2 regions of the Variovorax durovernensis genome follow, and region 1 is predicted to be linked to the other one. Evidence: predicted binding sites of a transcription regulator. Region 1 holds the regulator's gene; the other holds the start of a gene.
The links. The regulator NrdR, encoded in region 1, represses ribonucleotide reductase genes. The targets are predictions, from matches to a motif close to CACNANATNTNGTG.

Region 1 (4,411 bases):
CCGACAGCCGCAAGTGGAAAGCCACGTTGGGTTCCGCTGCCACCGCATCGAGCCTCGACAACGTGCCGCTGTTCGCGGCGGGAGCCACGCAGCCGATCACGGCGGCGCCGGTGGTCGTCGGTCATCCGCGTGGCGGCTACATGGTGGTGTTCGGCACGGGAAGGCTGTTTGCCGTCGGCGACGAAAGCAGCACCGCCAGCCAGTACCTGTACGGTATCCGGGACGGGGCCAACGGAAGCACCGGTACGGCCGTGCTGACCGACCTGGTGGCGCAGACCGTCGGCGCAGCCACCGTCGAGGAAGACGGTGGCGAGTTCCGCACCGTCTCGAGCAACAGCGTGAGCTACAGCGGTTCCCACGCCAAGCGCGGCTGGTACTTTCAGCTGCCGACCTCCAGGGAGCGCATCGTCTATCCGGGCGATGCCTTGAGCAGCAGCGCAGGCCTGTTCTCGAGCACCGTTCCCGGCGCCGGCAGCAATTCGCTCGATTGCACCGCGGGCACCAACGACGATGGCTGGTCGATGGTGATCGACTTCTTCAGCGGCTCCGCCCCCGACGGCATTGCCTACGGCACGGCGACCGCCACCGCCGGCTATCTCGGTTTCCGGAATCACGCCGGCAAGGACGACATCGTCTTCGAGCCGCAGGGCCGGGAGAAGGGCAAGGACGTGATCTGCAATGCGGCAGGCGCGTGCAAGACGCCGATGCGGCCGGACATCGTGCGCCGCTTCGGCTGGCGCAATCTGATGTCGTCGTCGAACTGACGCCGAGGCCGAGGCAAGCCATGAAAAAATATTCCAAGGCACGGTGCCATGAGCAAAGTCGCGCGCATGGCTTCACGCTGATCGAACTCATGATCGCGACGGCGGTGATCGCCATCCTCGCCGCCATTACCTATCCGAGCTACACGCGCTACGTGCTGCGGGCCAAGCGGGCCGATGCCAAGCAACAGTTGCTGCAGGCGGCGCAGTGGACCGAACGCTACATGACCGCCAACGGCACCTATCCCCCGGCGACCGTCGCGTTGCCGGCCGAACTGAGGCAGGCGCCATCGTCCGGTACGGCGAACTATTCCATCAGCTATGCCGCAAGAACTGCGACCAGCTACACCTTGCAAGCCGTTCCAGGCGGGGCTTCACGCAACGACGAATGCGGAACGCTCACGATCAACCAGCAGGGCGTCAAGCTGGCGGGCAGCAGCACAGACGCTTCGAATGCGCTGGTGCAGCTTTGCTGGAACCGTTGAAGTGCCTGTGAGAGTGCGACGGTTGCCGGCGAGGCTCAGATGTCGCGCAGCAACTGCCTGAACTCGTCCACGTCTTCAAAGCTGCGGTACACCGAGGCAAAGCGCACGTAGGCGACCTTGTCGAGCTTCTTGAGTTCGCGCATCACGAGCTCGCCCACCTTGGTCGAGTCGATTTCGCGCAGGCCGCTGGCCAGCAGCTTCTGCTCGATGCGAAGCAGGGCGTTGTCGATCTGCTCGATGCTCACAGGGCGCTTGCGCAGCGCCAGCATCATCGAGGCGCGCACTTTCGACGAATCGAAGTCGGCGCGGCTGCCGTCTTTCTTGACGACGACCGGAAAATTGACGTCGGGGCGCTCGTAGGTGGTGAAGCGCTTGTCGCAGGCGCTGCACTGGCGGCGCCTGCGGACGAAGTCGGCGTCCTCCGAAACGCGGGTCTCGACGACCTGCGTTTCAAGATGACCGCAAAAAGGGCATTTCATGCGGTCGGGATTTCCAGATCAGCGGTAGACAGGGAAGCGGCTCGTCAGCGCGTGCACCTTGGCGCGCACGGCATCGATGTTCGCCGCGTCGCGCGGGTTCTCGAGCACGTCGGCGATGAGGTTCGCGGTGATGCGGGCCTCTTCGTCCTTGAAGCCGCGGGTGGTCATGGCCGGGGTGCCGATACGCACGCCGCTGGTGACCATCGGCTTTTCCGGGTCGTTGGGGATCGCGTTCTTGTTGATCGTCATGTGGGCGCTGCCCAGCACGGCCTCCGCTTCCTTGCCGGTGATGCCCTTGGCGCGCAGGTCGACCAGCATCAGATGGCTTTCGGTGCGGCCGCTCACGATGCGCAGGCCGCGCTCGGTGAGGGTGTCGGCCACGATCTGGGCGTTCTTGACCACCTGTTGCTGGTAGGCCTTGAACTCGGGCGACATGGCTTCCTTGAACGCGACAGCCTTGGCGGCAATCACGTGCATCAGCGGGCCGCCTTGCAGGCCGGGGAAGATCGCGCTGTTGATGGCCTTCTCGTGCTGCGACTTCATCAGGATGATGCCACCGCGAGGGCCGCGCAGGCTCTTGTGCGTGGTGGAGGTGACGATGTCGGCGTGCGGCACCGGGTTGGGGTACACGCCCGCAGCCACGAGGCCGGCGTAGTGGGCGATGTCGACCATGAAGATGGCGCCGACGTCCTTGGCCACCTTGGCGAAGCGCTCGAAGTCGATGCGCAGCGAGTAAGCCGAGGCGCCCGCGATGATCAGCTTGGGCATGTGTTCATGCGCCTTGCGTTCCATCGCGTCGTAGTCGATGGCTTCGTTGGCATCCAGGCCGTAGCTCACGACGTTGAACCACTTGCCGCTCATGTTCAGCGGCATGCCGTGGGTCAGGTGGCCGCCTTCGGCCAGGCTCATGCCCATGATGGTGTCGCCGGGCTTCAGGAAGGCGAGCATCACGGCTTCGTTGGCCGATGCGCCGCAATGAGGCTGCACGTTGGCGGCGTCCGCGCCGAAGATCTGCTTGACGCGGTCGATGGCCAACTGCTCGGCCACGTCGACGTGCTCGCAGCCGCCGTAGTAGCGCTTGCCCGGGTAGCCTTCTGCGTACTTGTTGGTGAGCTGCGAGCCCTGGGCGGCCATGACGGCCGGCGAGGCGTAGTTCTCGCTGGCGATCAACTCGATGTGGTGTTCCTGGCGCGCGTTTTCGGCTTGAATGGCGGCCCAGATTTCGGGATCGGTCTGTTCGACCAGGATATTGCGTTGGTACATGGCAGTCCTTTGAAGACGAGGTCCTTGTTCTTCAACCAAACAAGGGCTGCCCAGGCGAACGGCTGAACGCCTGTTGTGGTCAGGCGGTACGCTTCCCAGTGGTATTCCACGTCAGCGCGGGGCACCTTTTCAGGGTGCTGCGCCTATCGCCAGTCGCGTACAGGCCGAGTGTAGCGCACGCCTGCCCGTACCCGGCCAGAGAACCCTCAGGAGACGGAGGAGAGCAGGGCGACCTTGGCCGGCTCGCTGCCTTCTTCGGGCTTGGCCGGTGCCACCACGGGCAGCGGTTGGGCGCGCACGCCCGGCGGCGTGATCGACGGCGCACGGCCGTTGGCCACCTGCAGCAGGCGCTCGTGCTCGGCCATCACCTTGGCGGCGTAGCCGCCGTCGTCCTCGAGATTGGCCGCGCCCACGTAGTAGCGCAGGCCGCCTTCGAGCGAACCGGCGCGGGCGATGCATTCCTGCAATACCTTGACGCCGACGCGCATGTTGGTCACAGGGTCGAAGGCGGTGAGCGTGCCGCCCGCGCTTTCGTACTTGTCGCCGTGCACGCGGGTCATGACCTGCATCAGCCCTTGCGCGCCGACCTGGCTCTGCGCAAAGGGGTTGAAGCTGGACTCGACGGCCATGATTGCGAGGATCAGGGTCGGATCGATCTTCGTGCGCTTGCCGATGCCGTAGGCCTCGGCCACCAGCACGCTCAGCGGCTCGGCGGCCACGCGGTACTTCTTGCTCAGCCAGTAAGCCACTGCGGCCTGCTGCTTGGGCAGGTCGCTGGGGCTCGCGGCCGTGGTGCGCTCGATGGCGGTCGGCTCGAGGTCGGTGGCTTCAGGCGCAGGCTTGCGCGACTGCAGCCAGCCCATCAGTTGCTCCTCGCCGGTCTTGCGCAGGTCGGGCCGCGCCACGAGGGCGAGGGCCGCGAACACGATGGCCAGACCGACCAGTGCAAACCCGTTGTGGGTAATTTCAAAAAAGCCGTCTGCCACATCGGACACGAAGGTCCGTAGCCCGCGGGCTGTGGCATCGAACGCCTTGTTCATCGCTCTTCCTTTCTGTGCGGCACCTGATACGCAAAGCCGGTGAGGGCGATGGATGAAGGCAGCGGCGCTTGGATTGGTACGAATCAGGCTCCGCGCATGGAGTGGAGGTGGGTTAGGAGCGCGGCGACCTGATCAAGCCGGTTGGGATTCGGCAGCGGATTCAGGGAGGCTCTGCTGCGTCAGGCAGTCAGGGCAGGCCGGATTCTAGCGTGGGTTAATACCTGGTCAAGCATAAGGAATTGCATCTTTATGCTAATAGTTGTTTAAAAAGTTCGTGGTTTCGAGGTGTTTTGTCTTAGGTGAAATCCCTTTGTAATTTGCATTTGCAAAGCAAGGGTGCGACGCCTAATCTGAACGGGCCTGAGGTTTTCAGGCGTTTTTCC
Region 2 (4,411 bases), 1.6 Mb from region 1:
AGGCGCTTCAGGTCGCGCACCAGGTAGTGGTTGATCACGGTGAACTCGCCCGACAGATTCGACTTGACCGACAGGTTGCCGAAGCAGGGTTCGATCGAGGCGTCCACGCCGATGATGTTCGAGATGGTCGCGGTCGGAGCGATGGCCACGCAGTTCGAATTGCGCATGCCGTCGGCCTTGATCTTCGAGCGCAGCGCGTCCCAGTCGAGGGTGGCCGAGCGGTCGACCTCGACGTAGCCGCCGCGTGCCTTTTCCAGCAGGTCGAGCGAGTCGATCGGCAGGATGCCCTTGTCCCACAGCGAGCCCTTGTAGCTCGAGTACTTGCCGCGTTCGCGCGCCAGGTCGGTCGAGGCCCAGTAGGCGTGGTAGCAGATGGCTTCCATCGACTCGTCGGCGAACTGCACGGCTTCTTGCGAGGCGTAGGGAATGCGCAGTTCGTACAGCGCGTCCTGGAAGCCCATCAGGCCCAGGCCGACCGGACGGTGGCGCAGGTTCGAGTCGCGCGCCTTCTTCACGGCGTAGTAGTTGATGTCGATCACGTTGTCGAGCATGCGCATCGCCGTGGAGATCGTCTTCTTGAGTTTTTCCTGGTCGACCTTGCCGTCCTTCAGGTGCTGCAGCAGGTTCACGGAACCCAGGTTGCAGACGGCGGTTTCGGTGTCGCTGGTGTTCAGCGTGATCTCGGTGCAGAGGTTCGACGAGTGCACCACGCCGGCGTGCTGCTGCGGCGAGCGCACGTTGCAGGCGTCCTTGAACGTGATCCAGGGATGGCCGGTCTCGAACAGCATCGTGAGCATCTTGCGCCACAGGTCGGTCGCCTGGATGGTGCGCGCGGGCTTGATGTCGCCGCGGGCAGCCTTCTCTTCGTAGGCCACGTAGGCCTTTTCGAATTCGGCGCCGAACAGGTCGTGCAGGTCGGGCACGTTCGAGGGCGAGAACAGCGTCCAGGTGCCCTTTTCCATCACGCGGCGCATGAACAGGTCGGGGATCCAGTTGGCGGTGTTCATGTCGTGCGTGCGGCGGCGGTCGTCGCCGGTGTTCTTGCGCAGCTCCAGGAACTCCTCGATGTCGAGGTGCCAGGTTTCCAGGTACGTGCAGACGGCGCCCTTGCGCTTGCCGCCCTGGTTCACGGCCACGGCCGTGTCGTTCACCACCTTCAGGAACGGCACCACGCCTTGCGATTCGCCGTTGGTGCCCTTGATGTGGCTGCCGAGCGCGCGAACGCGGGTCCAGTCGTTGCCCAGGCCGCCGGCGAACTTCGACAGCAGCGCGTTTTCCTTGATCGACTCGTAGATGCCGTCCAGGTCGTCGGGCACGGTGGTCAGGTAGCAGCTCGACAGCTGCGAGCGCAGCGTGCCGGCGTTGAACAGCGTGGGCGTGCTCGACATGAAGTCGAACGACGACAGCACTTCATAGAACTCGATGGCGCGGGCTTCGCGGTCGATTTCGTTCAGCGACAGGCCCATGGCCACGCGCATGAAGAAAGCCTGCGGCAGCTCGATGCGGGTCTTGCGCACGTGCAGGAAGTAGCGGTCGTACAGGGTCTGCAGGCCGAGGTAGTCGAACTGGTTGTCGCGCTCGGCCTTCAGTGCCGCGCCCAGGCGGGGCAGGTCGTACTGCAGCAGCTTTTCGTCGAGCAGGTCGTTGTCCACGCCCTTCTTGATGAACTGCGGGAAGTAGTCGGCGTAGGCGGTGGCACGCTCGGCCGGCATCACTTCGCGGCCGATGATTTCCTTGAAGATCGTGTGCAGCAGCAGGCGCGCGGTGGCGAAGGTGTAGTCGGGGTCCTTCTCGATCAGCGTGCGGGCGGCCAGGATCGAAGCCTTGTAGACCTCGTCGAGCGGCACGCCGTCGTACAGGTTGCGCATCGTCTCGGCGACGATCGGCGCGGCGGTGATGCTCTCGCCCAGGTTCTCGCAGGCGGACTCGATCAGGCCCTTGAGTTCGTTGATGTCGAGCGCGACCAGCTCGCCGTTGTCCAGCACGTGCAGCGCGGGCGTGGCCGGCGCTTGTTGCTCGCCCTGCTTCGAACGCTCCTGCGTGCGGCGTTCGCGGTACAGCACGTAGGCGCGCGCGATTTCATGATGGCCGCCGCGCATCAGGCCGAGTTCGACCTGGTCCTGCACGTCTTCGATGTGGAAGGTGCCGCCGCCCGGACGCGAGCGCACCAGCGCGCGGATCACGCCTTGCGTGAGCACGTCCACCGTCTCGCGAACGCTGGCCGAAGCCGCGCCCTGCGTGCCGTGCACGGCGAGGAAGGCCTTCATCATCGCGATGGCGATCTTGTTCGGCTCGAAGGGCACCACGGCCCCGTTGCGGCGGATGATCTGGTAGTGGGCCAGGTTCTGGATGTTGGGGGAGCCGGCAGTGTCTCGCTGCTGCTGCGGTGGCGTCGAGGGAACGGCACGCGGGATCGATTGGGGGGTCAGGGCAGTTTGCATTCGCTTCCTCTCGGTTGGCAATTCTTGTTGGATGGCGACGCCGGGGCGGGGCGCCGCGCCGGTGTTGATGACCGGACGTTGGACACTATATCTAGGGTGTCGGGGGTGTACAACCCACTAGATGTAGCGTTTTCTTCTCGATACAAGCCTTGCTGGCATCTCTTTCGGCGTAGGACACCACCAGAGATGCCGCATGAATACTGGCCTATGGTTGCGCAAGCCGCATGGGGCGTGGCTTGCGAGCCGATTTGGGCCTGCAAGGCGCATGGTTGCTTGATCGAGCGGCCGATATTTTCGCATTGCTGCGGCGCATGATCCGCGCATCGCGAGCCGTCGCGCGATTGAAAAAATTAGCGCTGCACCACCTGTGCAGGAAACATCTGTGGACTCCAGCCCAGTTGCTCGCGCAGCAGGCGCCAGTCGAAACCGGCGCCGGGGTCTTGCTTGCGGCCCGGCGCGATGTGCTCGTGGCCGGCGATGTGGGCGATGGGATAGTGCTGCGCGATCGCGGCGCACAGGCTCGCGAGCGTCTCGTATTGCGGCTCGTCGAACAGCTGGCCCTCGAGGCCCTCGAGCTCGATGCCGACCGAGTCGTCGTTGCAGTTGCCGCGGCCGCGCCACGACGACACGCCGGCATGCCAGGCGCGGTCGTCGCAGCTCACGAACTGCCAGAGTTCGCCGTTGCGGCGCACGTAGAAATGCGAGGACACCTCGAGCCCGCGGATCGACTGGAAGTAAGGGTGCGCGTCCCAGTCGAGCCGGTTGGTGAAGAGCCGCTGCACTGCGTCGCCGCCGTACTCCCCGGGCGGCAGGCTGATCGAATGGATCACGACGAGGTCGGTCTGCGCGCCGGCGGGGCGGGGGCCGAAGTTCGGCGAGGGCAGCGCCTTCGCGAAGCGGTACCAGCCGGCCTGCCAGAGTGCGCCGTCGCCGTTGCCGCCTGCGTTGTCTTCAGTCGTCGGCATGGCTGCTCGCGCCATCGTCGCCGTTGGGTGTGGTGATGCCCAGGCGCGCGATGCGGTAGCGGATCTGGCGCAGGCTCATGCCGAGCCGCGCGGCGGCGGCGGTGCGGTTGAAACCGCTGTCGTGCAGCGCGCGCACCAGAATCTCGCGCTCCTGCTGGTCGAGGTAGGCCTGCAGGTCGGACGGCAGCGGCGGCGGCGCTGGCTTGGGCGGTGCGACCGGCGCGGGCGGCGGCGCAAGCATGGCGGGCGTCGTGATGTCCGCCAGCAGCGGCGCCGGTGCGGACGCCGCGGCTTCGGCGGAAGCGGTGAAGCCGCCCATCAGGTCGAGGTGCAGTTCGTCGCCGTCGTTCAGCGCGACCGCGCGGTGCAGCAGGTTCTCGAGTTCGCGCACGTTGCCGTCGAGCGGATGCAGGCCGAGACGGCGCAGCAGGTCGTCCGACAGGTGCGGCACCGGCATTCCGGCGTCGTGCGCGATGCGCGAGAGCAGCGCGGCGCACAGCGCGGGCAGGTCTTCGCGGCGGTCGCGCAGCGCGGGCACCGCGATCTCGATGACGTTGAGCCGGTAGAACAGGTCTTGCCGGAAGCGGCCGGCCTGCACTTCGGAATGCAGGTCCTTGTGGGTGGCGCTCACGATGCGCACGTCGACCGCGTCTTCTTGCGTGGAGCCGATCGAGCGCACGCTGCGCTCCTGGATCGCGCGCAGCAGCTTCGACTGCATGGCCAGCGGCAGGTCGCCGATTTCGTCCAGGAACAGCGTGCCGCCGCGCGCGGCCTGGAAGTAGCCGTCGCGGTCTTGCGCCGAGCCCGTGTAGGAGCCCTTGCGCGCGCCGAAGAATTCGGCCTCGAGCAGGTTCTCGGGAATCGCGCCGCAATTGACCGCCACGAACGGGCCGTCGCTGCGCTGGCTGCAGGCGTGCACCGCGCGCGCCACCAGTTCCTTGCCGGTGCCGGACTCGCCGCGCACCAGCACCGGCGCCATGCCGCGCGCCACCTTCGCGATGCGCG

Region 2: the regulator NrdR is predicted to act here: its motif matches at 2,525-2,538, upstream of ACWV14_RS27225 (ribonucleoside-diphosphate reductase subunit alpha).

The regions. Positions count from the first base shown of each region.
Region 1 covers NZ_CDRNCW010000001.1:4,172,455-4,176,865, reverse strand. Annotated here, with positions in the region: gene ACWV14_RS19860 (pilus assembly protein) at 1-764, shown strand, start outside; gene ACWV14_RS19855 (type IV pilin protein) at 692-1,246, shown strand; gene nrdR (transcriptional regulator NrdR) at 1,282-1,725, opposite strand; gene glyA (serine hydroxymethyltransferase) at 1,744-2,988, opposite strand; ZMP/ZTP riboswitch at 3,030-3,155, opposite strand; gene ACWV14_RS19840 (lytic transglycosylase domain-containing protein) at 3,195-4,028, opposite strand.
Region 2 covers NZ_CDRNCW010000001.1:5,743,176-5,747,586, reverse strand. Annotated here, with positions in the region: gene ACWV14_RS27225 (ribonucleoside-diphosphate reductase subunit alpha) at 1-2,441, opposite strand, end outside; gene ampD (1,6-anhydro-N-acetylmuramyl-L-alanine amidase AmpD) at 2,792-3,406, opposite strand; gene ACWV14_RS27215 (sigma-54-dependent transcriptional regulator) at 3,393-4,411, opposite strand, start outside.